4 regions of the Paenisporosarcina sp. NPDC076907 genome follow, and region 1 is predicted to be linked to each of the others. Evidence: riboswitches for the same ligand, from Rfam matches in the RefSeq annotation. Region 1 holds a riboswitch; each other region holds the start of a gene.
The links. A riboswitch is a leader RNA that binds a small molecule or an ion and turns the genes downstream of it on or off. The one in region 1 is predicted to bind S-adenosylmethionine.

Region 1 (3,404 bases):
TTTCGTATAAGCGACAAAGTCTTCAAATCCTTCTCGAATTTGTGCTTGATTCAGTACGAACTGTGTAATTTCATCTTTTTGGTCGGTTGATAACAAATTGAAAAGTTGGGTTACGCCTTGTTGAATGGATATTTCCTGGCCAAGAATCTGGTCTTTTATCGGTTCCCATTCAGGTGGTGCGAATTTTTTCATGATGGCCATGATGTTGTCTTTCGTAGTAATGGTGCCATCAAAATCACAAAATATGACGGGTTGTGTCATCGTACTTTGTCACCCCACAATTCCAGGGCTTGTTGCAGTTCAGTATTCGCTTGCGCTGCTTCTGATAAGGACTTCCCTGAAAGCGTTGCATCCACAGCTTGCCTGAATGCTTTGCCTCCAGCGGCAGAACCTGCTGGATGACCATGCACCCCGCCGCCTGCATTGATAACGGAATTAATCCCGAAGTCTTCGATTAGTTGTGGCACCATGCCTGGATGAATGCCGGCAGATGGTACTGGTAATGTTGTCTTCAATAAACCAGGCGCTTGAAGTGCATCGGCAATTTGAAGTGTCTCCCCTTTTTCCAAGGCTACGCTTCCATATGGCGAAGGGAACAACGAGAAATCTGCCCCCGCAAGTCGCAATAATTTACCTAATGCGAGCTGGTTGGATAAGCCATACTTTCTGGATGGCGTGAATGCTCCTGAAACAGCGGGATGAGCCATGATAGGAATTGCGATTTCCGGATCTTCAGCTAAACTTTGCAGCGTGTCCAGCCCGTATGCGTACACATTAAACAGCAACATATCAGCACCTAGCTCCGTCGCGCGTTTTGCTTTGTCTCTTAAGTCAAATGTTCGTCCAGTCAAATTCACCGCGTAACGTGTTCGATGACCTGTCTCTGAGAAAACATGCTCGAGCACTTCACGCCCTCTCACAATTCGCTGCTCAAAAGGCGTCAACTCGTTCTCGAACAAAATCTCATCATCTTTCACAAAATCCACACCACCACGTGCTTGGTGTTCGAGCTGTGTCAGTAAAAAGTCCAAATCTTTGCCGAGAATGCCTTTAAAAATACTCATGACAAATGGTCGTCCTTGCACACCTGTCAGTTGGCGAATCCCTTCTGTTCCGAACTTCGGTCCTGAAAAGTGTGCCGTTAATTCCGGACTAAACTCCAAATCGAGTAACTTAATTTCTCCGTCCAATGATAACTTGCCAAAAGTTGTTATTAATATAGCTGGCAGGTCTGGGCTGTAATTGGCTACCGGGTAAGCTATACGGATGATTCCTTTCGTTCGGTTATCTGAACTACCGACATTTTCGACAGATACAACGCGCCCTTTATGTTTCTTCAGTTGTTTTTGCTCCAGTTGTGGCAAATCAGTCCAGGATCCCACAGTCAAGCCAAGCGCGATGCCTTCTGCTTTTTTTTCAAAATTATCATCTATGCTATGTACTAAATAAGTCGCGATTACTTCAGTCAATGTTTTCACCTCTTCAGAAAAAATAAAAAACCTCTTCACAAAAAAGAAGAGGTTAGTAGTTGAACTAACATCCTCTTATCTGTCAGCTACTGCTGCAAGAATTAGCACCGTGCTTACTCGTGTAAGTCGGTTGCCGGGTTTCATAGGGCTAGTCCCTCCACCTGCTCTTGATAAGAAAAATGTAGATATGATATTTTTTAAAATCTAAATTGGATTATGACAGGGTGTAAAATACTTGTCAACACAATTTTCTAATAAATTGAAATATACAGCTTATTTCAATTGTACAAAGCTATGCTATGTTTGTTTTTTGAAAGACATGACAAGTTTTAAGAAATAAATTTCAATCCAACAGCCGCTCCCAACACGATTGCAATAAACAGCATGCGCAACCATGTTTTCGGTTCCCCGTACAACATCATACCTAGAATTGCGCCTCCAGAAGCACCAATGCCTGTCCACACTGCGTATGCCGTTCCCATTGGAAGAGTCTCCATAGCAAGTGCTAGGAACAAGAAGCTCGCCATAAAGCTTGCGAACAATCCGGTTATGGACTTCCAAGAGCGATTTTTATGAACTTGGTTGATCATCGCGACTCCTGTCATTTCAAATAAACCGGCAATGATTAAGAATAGCCATGCCATTATGACGACACCTCTTCCTGTTCTTTTGTGACCAACTTAAGCCCGACAACCCCTATTAACAGAAGCGCAATCAAACCCAGTTTCGGGATATTAAATGATTCTCCGAAAAAGAGAATGTCTGCAATGACTGTACCTGCTGTACCTAGACCAACAAACACTGCGTACACAGTTCCTACGGGTAATGTTTTCCCTGCCATGATCATCAAATAAAAACTGATTGCAATCGCAATTAAAGTGCCAATCCAAGCCCACACATCATCCGCATGCTTCAGTCCAATCACCCAAAACACTTCAAACACAGCAGCTATCAACACTTTCATCCATTCTTTATTCATGAATCCCAACTCCTTTTCCAATAAAAATAAGCCCGAGAGATGAACGTATAAACGTTATCTCCCAGGCTTTTATCCTTCCGTGTGGCTTTGCAAATTGGCAAAGTGTTTTCTCTCGGACCAGGCCAAACCGGTTGTTTGCGGAACCCTAGAAAACTTGTTCGCCATCTTGAGAATGGCGCTTTATGAAATTATTTTGTGCAAGGTTAGAATAAACCATGCGGAACAATGAGTCAAACGACGAGCTCATAGTAAATATTCGGTTGTATATATTGGAAAAAAATGTAACACTTAAATTAATTCTTTTTCGTATAAAGAAAGGAGAATCACTTTGAAGTCCTTCACTAACAAAATTATTATTTTGGTCATGTCCATCGTTATCTTTATCATCTACTGTCAATTGCTTGATTTTTTTACAAGGAACCTTCTTCCGATCTCACCACTTGGAACGATGATTGGCTTGATCACTCTTTTTCTTCTTATCCCCATTTCGTATCTATCAGCTCACGGAGTGGTGAAAGTCATTAAGGACATGTAAAAAACACTCCTGATTAAGATGGAGTGTTGAAAACTTTTGTAATTAAAATGTCTCGAAAAGCAGGAAGTAAAGAGTCAAAGCGGGTGTCATTGACTTCTTCTTTTGAGATCCAGACATATTCCGAATGCTCATCATTCAACTGAAAATGGGCAAGTTGCGCTTCTGTTACGTCAGCAACATATGTATAAATAAGGCGGTAAATAGGTTCACTGGCTGTGTGTCCCTCGAAAGTCCGGACATGGATTTCTGTGAGACTAGGTACTGCCATATTCGTTTCTGCCTGCACTTCACGGTGTGCAGCTTCTAGAGGAATTTCATGAAATTTCACCTTGCCCGCTGGAACATTCCAGACTCCAGGCGCCACGGTTGCCAGTTCTGAACGCTTTGTAAGAAGGATTTTATGATGATGTTTCAAGATGAT
Region 2 (3,404 bases), on a different contig from region 1:
AGTGTAATGACACTTGCCGATAATAAAATTCCTGCTACAAATTTCTTCATGAATGTCTCTCCCTTTTTGTTGTGTATTTTATCGAGTATAAACCCGACGAAACCAAATTAACGTTTATCTGCTTTTGTTGTAATCGCATCTCCCACCCATTGGATGACGAAGACAATGAGTAAAATTAGAATCGTGGAGACAATTGTTACATCTTCACGACTTCGTTGGAAGCCATCTAGGAACGCTAAGTTACCAAGACCACCGGCTCCGATTATGCCGGCCATTGCCGTATAACCAACCAGTGCGATAGCAGTAACGGTAAGCCCTGAGATTAATGCCGGTAAAGACTCTGGAAGCAGCACCTTCCATATAATAGTAGAAGTTTTCGCTCCCATCGAGCGAGCTGCTTCTATTACCCCTTTATCGATTTCACGTAATGCAATCAGTACCATGCGTGCATAGAATGGTGCTGCACCGATAATTAGTGCAGGTAATGCAGCGTTTGCCCCACGAATCGTATCGAGTAAAAATTTAGTGAACGGAATCAATAAAATAATTAAAATGATAAACGGAATCGATCGGAAAATATTTACGAATGCCCCTGTTAACCAGTAGACTATTTTGTTTGCCCATAATTGATGAGGGCTAGTAAGAAATAGTAGTATTCCTAGTGCCAAACCGATAATGAAAGTCAGACCGGTAGCCATTGCTGTCATATATAAAGTTTCAAGTGTGGCTTCCCACATTTTTTCCCAGTCCACATTCGGTAGAAGGTTTTCAATCATGTGAAATCACCTCCGTTTGAACTTCTTGACCGTGTAAATAATCGATTGCTTGATCGATTGCGATTGAATTTCCATCGATTTGAAGATACAACGTTCCATAAGCTCCATTTTGAGTTTGTGCAATATTTCCTTGAACAATGTTTACTTCTACTTGGTATTGTTTAATTAATCTTGAAAGAATTGGTTGTTCCGTTCTGTCTCCGACAAAAACTAATTTCACAAGTTTGCCTGAAGGATATTGCTCGACTAAATGTGCAATTGTTTGACTTGCGGATTCCGGACCATTTACTTGTGCAACAAAGCGTTTTGTAATCGGTTGTTCAGGTGCTTGGAATATTTGAAGTACACTTCCCATTTCAACTACTTTTCCAGCTTCCATAACTGCAACCCGATGACAAATTTTACGGATGACATGCATCTCATGCGTGATCAGAACAATCGTCAATCCTAATCGTTTATTGATATCTACTAACAGCTCCAAAATGGCATCTGTAGTTTCTGGGTCAAGCGCTGAAGTCGCTTCATCACATAACAGTACTTCGGGATTGTTTGCAAGGGCACGTGCAATTCCTACCCGTTGCTTTTGACCGCCGGATAACTGCGAAGGGTATGCTTTCTCCCTACCTGTCAATCCAACAAGTTCGATTAATTCTTTCACTCGTTCTGAACGTTTTGTTTTGCTGATCCCGGCAATTTCAAGCGGGAACGAGATATTCTCTTCAACTGTACGGGACCATAGTAAATTGAAATGTTGGAAAATCATACTTACTTTTTGTCTTGCGCTACGAAGAGCCTGTCCTGAACTGGATGAAATTTCTTGTCCATTCACAGTGACGCTACCAGCAGTAGGTTTTTCCAAGCCATTTAACAATCGAATCAATGTACTTTTTCCGGCTCCACTGTATCCAATAATGCCAAAGATCTCACCTGTATCAACGGTTAGATTCACGTTATCAACTGCAATGAGCTGGCCATTAGCTGTATCAAACCTTTTTGATAAATTTTGTAATTGAATCATGTTCACTTCACCTCTGAGTATCTGATAAATAGTTTATCGTACAATTGTGCTGGCCGCAGATGCATTTTGTCTTTTCACATTCAATCACATCATTGTTAAGATGCCCTTGTGAAAAATAAAAATCCCTTCCGCAGACAAGCAGAAGGGACCAATGCATAATTATATACGTCAGACCGTTCTCTCATCTTTCAAAGCAAAAATACTTTGAGTGATTTGGCACCATTTCACAAATTGTGACGGTTGCCGGGTTTCATAGGGCACTTCCCTCCACCTCTCTTTATAAGAGCGACGATATTAAGTTTTAAGTTTTTATTACGAAAGCTAATGTATCATGTTCAAAAGTCTACGTCAAATATTTTTTCTTAATCGATTATACAGATGTGGAACTGACTGAAATGCGTAGATTTTTTCAATAATTTTGCCGTTTTCAGCAATAAGTAAGCACGGAACGCTTTCGATTTGATGATCAATTGCCAAGCTTTCCACATAATTTAAATTGGCTTTTCCAATTTCCACCTCAGGTAACAGTTCTTCAACAACTTCAAGCATTTTTGAAGCAACCATACAAGTGCCGCACATCGGTGCATATAAATAATAAGCTGTCACCTCTGCGTTTTGGGACTGATTCTCCCACTCCGCACGTGTCCATTCTTTCATGGTATTCATCCTTTAGGCAATAAATTCCGATTTCACATCGATATTGGCGCCGAGTAATACAGTTGCAAGAACTTTCATCGGGGTTGTTGCAACTTCGCGATAGGCTGGTTCAGTATATAAATGAAGGGCTTCAGGAAATTCACGTTTAATGAGCGCACGTAATTTTTCTCCCGATTTATCAGCATCGACAAATACATAGATCTCCAACTGATCGTAAGGTGCCAGTAACTCTTCCAGACGGGTAGCGCTTACCGTTCCGTTTGTACAGACGATTTCAATAGGCTCTGCTATAAGCCGCAGTATTCTCTGTTTGTCTGAACGTCCTTCTACAAGTATGACTTTATCAATTGGCATGGGATCACTCCTGGCTGTACTGACTTAAAAGGTTATTTAAAAATTATTATTAAAAGTAAAGTTCATCATGTTTCAACTCTTCCCCTATGACAACTAATACCATACTTTTAATATTCCTTTTTAAACTCGCAGTTATTATCGACATATGCAAAAAACGCCGAACAAATGTCGGCGTTCAACTAACGATTTTACTCTTGAGTCATTTCTTCGTACTGCTCAGCAGTCATTAATGAGTCCACTTCAGACAAGTCTGTAGGTTCGACAACGATCATCCATGCATTTTCATATGGAGATTCATTTACGAATTCAGGGCTGTCTTCCAAGCCACTGTTCACTTCAACTACTTTACCACTGATTGGTGCGTAAAGTTCAGAAACTGTTTTAACAGATTCAACACTTCCAAAAGGTTCATTTGTTTTGATTTCGTCGCCTACTTGTGGAAGTTCAACGAATACAATATCACCAAGCTCAGATTGAGCGAAATGTGTGATGCCGATACGCGCTTTTCCGTCTTCAACTTTAACCCATTCGTGTTCTTCAGAGTAGCGTAATTCTTTTGGTGTGCTCATTAATACCCCTCCAAATATGTAATACATTCA
Region 3 (3,404 bases), on a different contig from region 1:
CCCAACATTTCTGCATAAACAGTTGCAGGAAGGGGAAGGAATGGAGAACCGAAACAAGTAGAGAATGTTGCTTGTGGAGATGTAATTCCACGCTCTGTACCAGCTAATTTTGATGTAAATCCACTTAGGAAGTGATACATTGCTTGTTCTTTCGTCAACTTACTGATTGGAGGTAAAACGCCAAACGCATCAGCAGTCAAGAAAATGATGGTTTTCGGATGACCGGCAACAGAAGGATCAACAATGTTATCAATCGCTTGTAATGGGTAAGCCGCACGCGTGTTTTCAGTCAACGAAATATTTTCATAGTCCGGCATACGTGTTTCAGGGTCTAATACTACGTTTTCCAATACCGATCCAAAACGAATTGCATCGAAAATTTGTGGTTCATTTTCACGAGTCAAGTTGATTGCTTTCGCATAACAGCCGCCTTCAATATTGAAAACTCCATTATCTGACCATCCATGCTCATCATCACCGATTAATTTGCGATCTGCATCAGCAGATAATGTTGTCTTACCAGTTCCTGATAATCCGAAGAATAAAGCAACATCGCCTTTTTCACCAACGTTTGCAGAACAGTGCATAGGCAGAATGCCTTGCTCAGGTAGTAAGTAGTTCATGATAGAGAAAATTGATTTCTTCATTTCACCTGCATACTCTGTACCACCAATTAAAATGATACGTTCTTCCATTGAAACAATAATAAACGTTTCAGAACCAGTACCATCGATTGCAGGATCCGCTTTAAATGTCGGAGCGTATACAATCGTGAATTGAGCTTCATGCGTAGCCAACTCTTCTTGTGTTGGACGAATGAATAATTGGTGTGCAAAAAGGTTATGCCAAGCATATTCATTAATCACTTGCAAGGAAAGACGAGATTCTTTGTCTGCACCTGCAAAGCCATTGAAGACGAATAACTCTTCTTTTGTTTTTAAATAATTAACGACTTTCTTATATAAAGATGAGAAAATTTCAGATGATATTGGTTGGTTTACAGCGCCCCAATCAATCTTGTCCTTCGAGATATCTTCCACAACAACATATTTGTCTTTAGGAGAACGTCCTGTATATTTTCCTGTCTCTACTTTTACAGCTCCAGTTGATGTTAAGACAGCTTCTCCACGTAATGTTGCTTTCTCCACAAGTTGTGGGACTGAAAGTTGCACATGCACGTTTTGGCCATTTAACAAGTCGTTCAGCTCGTTCATCGTGTTCACTGAATTCATGTATATGTACCTTCCTTTGTCGTATATTACCCTTATAACGGGTTTATGCTTTATTCGAAAATTAGTATAACACATTACGTTTATTAATCTACACTAATAGCCTAATAAATTTTTTCTGATTTTCAAACATTTATATAGAATGAAAAAAATATTTGACAACCCATCATTAGTTTATTATGATGTAAAACTGAACGGATACTCTTATCCCGAGCTGGTGGAGGGGTCAGGCCCTATGAAACCCGGCAACCTGCAGTTATGAACCAAGTAGTAATTGGCAAAGGTGCTGAACCTGAAGCAAGGTGTATTCCTTGGATGATAAGAGTGAAAGGTGCCCATTAACGAATACCTTTCCTCATGTTTTTACGTGAGAGAGGGTTTTTTTTATGACATCTCCCTTTATCCTCGTGTGCAGAAGCCCGAAAAGGCGGAAGGTTTTATTCGAATGAATAAGCTGGACATGGGAAATGAGTACCGTTTGAATTTTCCGAGAGCAATCTCGAAGGATATAGGAGGAATTTTTAATGACAACTCGTCGTCTATTTACATCAGAATCAGTAACAGAAGGGCATCCGGACAAAATTTGCGATCAAATTTCAGACGCAATTTTAGATGCTATTTTAACAGAAGATCCAAATGCACGTGTTGCTTGTGAAACAACTGTAACTACAGGTTTAGTACTTGTTGCCGGTGAAATCACAACTTCAGCATATGTGGATATTCAAAAAGTGGTACGTGAAACAGTTCGAGAAATTGGCTACACACGTGCAAAATATGGTTTTGACTCAGAGACTTCTGCAGTATTGACTGCAATCGATGAGCAATCTGCTGACATCGCTATGGGTGTTGACAGAGCACTTGAAGCGCGTGAAGGTTCGATGACAGATTCAGACATCGAAGCAATCGGTGCAGGTGACCAAGGTTTAATGTTCGGTTTTGCTTGTAATGAAACACCGGAATTAATGCCACTTCCTATTAGTATGGCTCATAAGTTAGCTCGTCGTTTAGCACTAGTACGTAAAGAGGAAATTCTTCCATACCTACGTCCAGACGGCAAAACACAAGTAACTGTTGAATATGATGAAAACAATAAACCTTTGCGTATTGACACAATTGTTATTTCTACTCAACATCACCCAGAAGTAACACTTGAGCAAATTCAACGCAACTTGAAAGAACATGTCATCAATCCTGTAGTTCCTGCAGAATTAATCGACGAAAACACAAAATACTTCATTAACCCAACTGGCCGCTTCGTAATTGGTGGACCTCAAGGGGATGCTGGTTTAACAGGACGCAAAATTATCGTTGATACGTACGGTGGATATGCTCGTCACGGTGGCGGCGCATTCTCTGGTAAAGATGCAACGAAAGTTGACCGTTCAGCAGCATATGCAGCTCGCTATGTAGCTAAAAACATTGTTGCAGCAGGACTTGCTGACCGTTGTGAAGTTCAACTTGCTTATGCAATCGGTGTTGCACAACCCGTATCAATTGCAATCGATACATTTGGTACAGGTATTGTTGAAGAATCGAAACTTGTTGAAATTGTTCGCGAGTCATTCGACCTTCGTCCAGCTGGAATCATCAAGATGTTAGATCTACGTCGTCCAATTTACAAGCAAACTGCTGCTTATGGACACTTCGGTCGCACAGACTTGGATGTTCCATGGGAGAAAACAGACAGAGCGGCTACTTTGAAAGAAAAAGCAGGCGTTTAATACTAGGAAAAGCCATTCGAGGGAATTCCCTTGAATGGCTTTTTTAATGGTGGTTATTGGTTGAAAGGGAATAAATCAGTCGCGAATGGGAATAAATCGGTATGAGAGGCAAGAAGCTGCTTTCAAACAGGAAGAAACTAACAGTGGACGGGAACAAATCAATTTGAACAGGGAATAAAACAAATTGTATTTCAAAATAGTAAAATGACCATGCTCAATCACCTGGTCATTACTATCGTTTATTTTTGTTGTTGCATTGCCTTATAGATCTGTCCTTTTTCCGCATATTCTCTAACAATACGTTCCATATCTAGCTTGTCTTCTTCATTCAATTCACGGACGACTTTTGCCGGACGACCTAACGCGAGCATTCCTGGAGGAATAACTTTACCGGGAGGCACCAGACTGCCTGCGCCAATAAAAGCGCCTTCTCCAATCTCAGCCCCATCTAATA
Region 4 (3,404 bases), on a different contig from region 1:
GAGCAAAATGATAAAAGGCACGGAACGTAAAATATTAATGACAGGATTCAAGATGTTGAAAATCCATTTATTGTCCAAGATATGGCCTTTTCGTGTAATGACGAGCAAGATGCCAAGTGGGAGACCAATCAGTGCCAAAAAATTAGCGAAATAGCGACCATGTAAAGCGTATCGCCAAAGCCAACCAGTAGTTGTTCGGTTGTAATTTCCATGCCCCATAATGTATCAGTCATGCAGTTTCACCTCCTGTATGATGAACCCTTCGTCTTTGATAAAGGAGAAAGATTTTTCTACCTCGCTCTTTTCACCTGTTACTTCGATAATCAAATTACCAAAAGGGGTCTCCTGGATCTCTGAAATGTTTGCTGAAAGAACACTTAAGTGCACGTCATATTTCTTAGCAATAGTCGAAAGTAAGGGCTGACTAGATGTGTTGCCGACAAAATTTATTTTCCAAATGATTGGCAGCGTGCTTGATAATACAGCATTTTTAAGAACGCTTTGTGGGATTTCGTCGTGAATGACTGTCCGAACAAAATTCTTTGCGATGTCCGTTTTTGGTGAAGCAAAGACATCAAAAACGGAACCTTGTTCCACTACGCGTCCGCCTTCCATGACCGCTACTTTGTTGCAAATTTCCCGGATGACGGACATTTCGTGTGTAATGAGCAGGATCGTAATGTCATATTCTTGGTTAATCTTTTTGAGCAGCTGCAAAACAGCGCTGGTCGTTTGTGGATCAAGTGCTGATGTGGCTTCATCACATAGCAGAATGGAGGGGTTTGTAGCTAGCGCTCTTGCAATCCCAATCCGTTGTTTCTGACCACCCGATAGCTGCTCGGGATAGTTCTTGGCTTTGTCTGCAAGCCCTACGAAGTCTAGTAATTCTTCAACACGCGTTTTGATTATTGATTTTGATGTGCCTGATAATACGAGCGGAATGGCAACGTTATCGAAAACAGTTTTGGAATTCAGCAGGTTGAAGTGTTGAAAGATCATGCCGATTTTTTTCTTTTGAGCTCGAAGTTGTTTAGGCTTCAGTGCAGTTAGTTGTTGTCCGTCAACTATTACTTGCCCGCTGGATGGGCGTTCGAGCAGATTGACCAATCGGATGAGTGTGCTTTTCCCTGCACCGCTATAGCCAACCACCCCGAAGATATCTCCTTTTTCAACAGTGAGGTCTATGCCTTTCAAGGCTTCAACCGTTTGCTTTTTGGTTTGAAATGATTTCGTGACTTGTTGGAATTCAATCAAGTGGATGTCGCCCCTTTCTATGTCATGTTCGTTATCAAAGAGGATGGGCAATAAAAAAAGCCCCTTCTGTCGATAGACAGAAGAGGCATACGTATGCAAAGAAAATGCGGACACAAATCCACAGAAAATTAGCTCGAACACTCCTTCTTATCTATCGAACAATAAATTGTCCGCTGGAATTAGCACAGTATTTTTACACGAAGTAAAAACCCGCTGCTGAGGTATCATAGGGCCAGGCCCTCCACATCTCTTGATAAGAAATCACGCATATTTAATTATGTTGTTCACTATAGTCTGAATATTTCAGCCTGTCAACTAGGTGATTAATAGTCGCAATAGTTTAATAATTATTCATTTCAAAAAATCACTGAATTTACGTGCTCGAATGGATGACGGGAAAATTGGATGTATTGTTTATGAAAAAAACAATCAATATTTTCATAAAGAGTCTTGAAGTTTACGTTAACGTCAATGTTAGAATAGGTAAAAATGGGAAGCGGTGAGGTGGGAATGAAGAGCATCGCAGAAGTAGCGAAAGAGTTTGGGGTGACGACGCGGACCATCCGATATTATGAGGAACTTGGCTTGTTGAAACCTGTTCGAACAGAGAGCAATATTAGGATGTTTGGACCAAAGGAGTACGCGAAACTTAAGTTGATCATCCGCGGAAAACAGTATGGTTTTAATCTGGATGAAATTAAAGAAATGGTGTTGTTGTTCGACCATGATCGGACGGGTGCTAAGCAGTTGGAGCGGACGATTGAGTATGGCACGACACGGGTGGCTGAGATAAATATGAAAATTCTTGATTTGCAGAATATGAAGTCTGAAATGGAAGAGTTGCTTGGGCAGTTCCAGGAAAAATTATCGAATTTAAAGGGGAATGTGAAATGATTCGACGAAATTTTTATTCTGAAGATGAAACGCTGCAACATATTTTGAGAAGTGGATTGCAACCTGACATGTTTGACTTTGCAGATAAGGCTTTGACTAAGTTTGGTGAGCAAGTAGCGAATGAAATTGATGAACGGGCTCGCCATACAGATCGTGAAGGTGCACCAAACTTGGTGAAATTCAATCGTTACGGAGAAGATGTTTCGGAAGTATGGGTCAATGAAGGGTACAAAAAGACCGTGCAGGAAACTTATGAAACAGGGATAGTCGGCTATGTGCACAAGAAGATACCGGAGTTGGATCGTAAGGGGAATTATTTGTACAGTTTTGCACAAGGCTACGTATTATCCCAATCAGAAGCGGGTTTTTATTGTCCCGTTACTTTGACGATGGCCACGGCATTCTTGCTCGACCATTATGCGGATGAAAAATTGAAAGATCGTTTCTTACCGCATGTGTGTGCCACAGGGGAAATGGAGTTGTTTGAAGGTGCCACTTTTTTGACTGAGCGGCAAGGTGGATCGGATGTTGGTGCAAATGTGGTAAAGGCTGAGCAGGAGGGTGATCATTTTCGATTATATGGCGAAAAGTATTTTGCCTCGAATGCCGGTATGGCAAAGGTCGCGATGGTTCTTGCACGAATCGATGGAGCGCCTGAAGGTTCACGTGGATTGACACTTTTTGCTGTTCCATGGCGACTGGAAGATGGTTCGTTGAATGGGATTTCCATTCGAAGATTGAAAGACAAGTTAGGTGTAAGAGCAGTGCCGAGTGGTGAAGTGGAATTCGACGGTGCGGTGGCTTATGCAGTGGGTGATAAAGCGAATGGCCTGAAATATATGATGGAAGCATTGAATTTATCGCGTATTTGCAATGCTGTCGCATCTCTTGGAATCATGCGCCGCGCATTAAATGAGGCTTCTGAATATGCTCATCAACGAGATGCTTTTGGACGAAAGCTTGTTGAGTTCCCGATGGTGCAGGATTCGTTAGGCAAATTGACGGCAAAATTGGAAGTAGAACTTATGACTGTATTTGATTTGATCAAGCTGTATGATCGTGTTGTTGCGAATGAAGCGAGTGAAGAAGAAGTCGTATTGAATCGGTTATTTATTGCTATTTTGAAAAAAGAAACGGCCGAGCAAGCAATTCATTTTGCCCATGAAGCAATTGAAATGCACGGTGGCAATGGCTACATCGAAGATTTCGTTACTCCAAGATTGCTGCGAGACGCACAAGTCCTTACTGTCTGGGAA

Region 2: it holds a riboswitch for S-adenosylmethionine, as region 1 does, so the genes downstream of both, ACQKEV_RS11780 (methionine ABC transporter ATP-binding protein) here and ACQKEV_RS16070 (2,3-diketo-5-methylthiopentyl-1-phosphate enolase) in region 1, are expected to answer to the same signal.
Region 3: it holds a riboswitch for S-adenosylmethionine, as region 1 does, so the genes downstream of both, metK (methionine adenosyltransferase) here and ACQKEV_RS16070 (2,3-diketo-5-methylthiopentyl-1-phosphate enolase) in region 1, are expected to answer to the same signal.
Region 4: it holds a riboswitch for S-adenosylmethionine, as region 1 does, so the genes downstream of both, ACQKEV_RS04595 (methionine ABC transporter ATP-binding protein) here and ACQKEV_RS16070 (2,3-diketo-5-methylthiopentyl-1-phosphate enolase) in region 1, are expected to answer to the same signal.

Annotation. Positions count from the first base shown of each region.
Region 1 is NZ_JBNNIX010000006.1:110,488-113,891, forward strand. Features, by position in the region: gene ACQKEV_RS16065 (2-hydroxy-3-keto-5-methylthiopentenyl-1-phosphate phosphatase) at 1-261, opposite strand, end outside; gene ACQKEV_RS16070 (2,3-diketo-5-methylthiopentyl-1-phosphate enolase) at 258-1,469, opposite strand; SAM riboswitch class I at 1,542-1,646, opposite strand; gene ACQKEV_RS16075 (DMT family transporter) at 1,799-2,113, opposite strand; gene ACQKEV_RS16080 (DMT family transporter) at 2,113-2,448, opposite strand; guanidine-I (ykkC/yxkD leader) riboswitch at 2,505-2,608, opposite strand; gene ACQKEV_RS16085 (NUDIX hydrolase) at 2,997-3,404, opposite strand, start outside.
Region 2 is NZ_JBNNIX010000003.1:49,609-53,012, forward strand. Features, by position in the region: gene ACQKEV_RS11770 (MetQ/NlpA family ABC transporter substrate-binding protein) at 1-50, opposite strand, end outside; gene ACQKEV_RS11775 (methionine ABC transporter permease) at 108-776, opposite strand; gene ACQKEV_RS11780 (methionine ABC transporter ATP-binding protein) at 769-1,794, opposite strand; SAM riboswitch class I at 1,973-2,080, opposite strand; gene ACQKEV_RS11785 (thioredoxin family protein) at 2,143-2,451, opposite strand; gene ACQKEV_RS11790 (toprim domain-containing protein) at 2,464-2,805, opposite strand; gene gcvH (glycine cleavage system protein GcvH) at 2,994-3,374, opposite strand.
Region 3 is NZ_JBNNIX010000002.1:723,986-727,389, reverse strand. Features, by position in the region: gene pckA (phosphoenolpyruvate carboxykinase (ATP)) at 1-1,232, opposite strand, end outside; SAM riboswitch class I at 1,431-1,554, shown strand; gene metK (methionine adenosyltransferase) at 1,754-2,950, shown strand; gene ACQKEV_RS11305 (gamma carbonic anhydrase family protein) at 3,190-3,404, opposite strand, start outside.
Region 4 is NZ_JBNNIX010000001.1:941,560-944,963, forward strand. Features, by position in the region: partial or broken gene ACQKEV_RS04590 (methionine ABC transporter permease) at 1-212, opposite strand, end outside; gene ACQKEV_RS04595 (methionine ABC transporter ATP-binding protein) at 226-1,254, opposite strand; SAM riboswitch class I at 1,399-1,514, opposite strand; gene ACQKEV_RS04600 (MerR family transcriptional regulator) at 1,765-2,148, shown strand; gene ACQKEV_RS04605 (acyl-CoA dehydrogenase family protein) at 2,145-3,404, shown strand, end outside.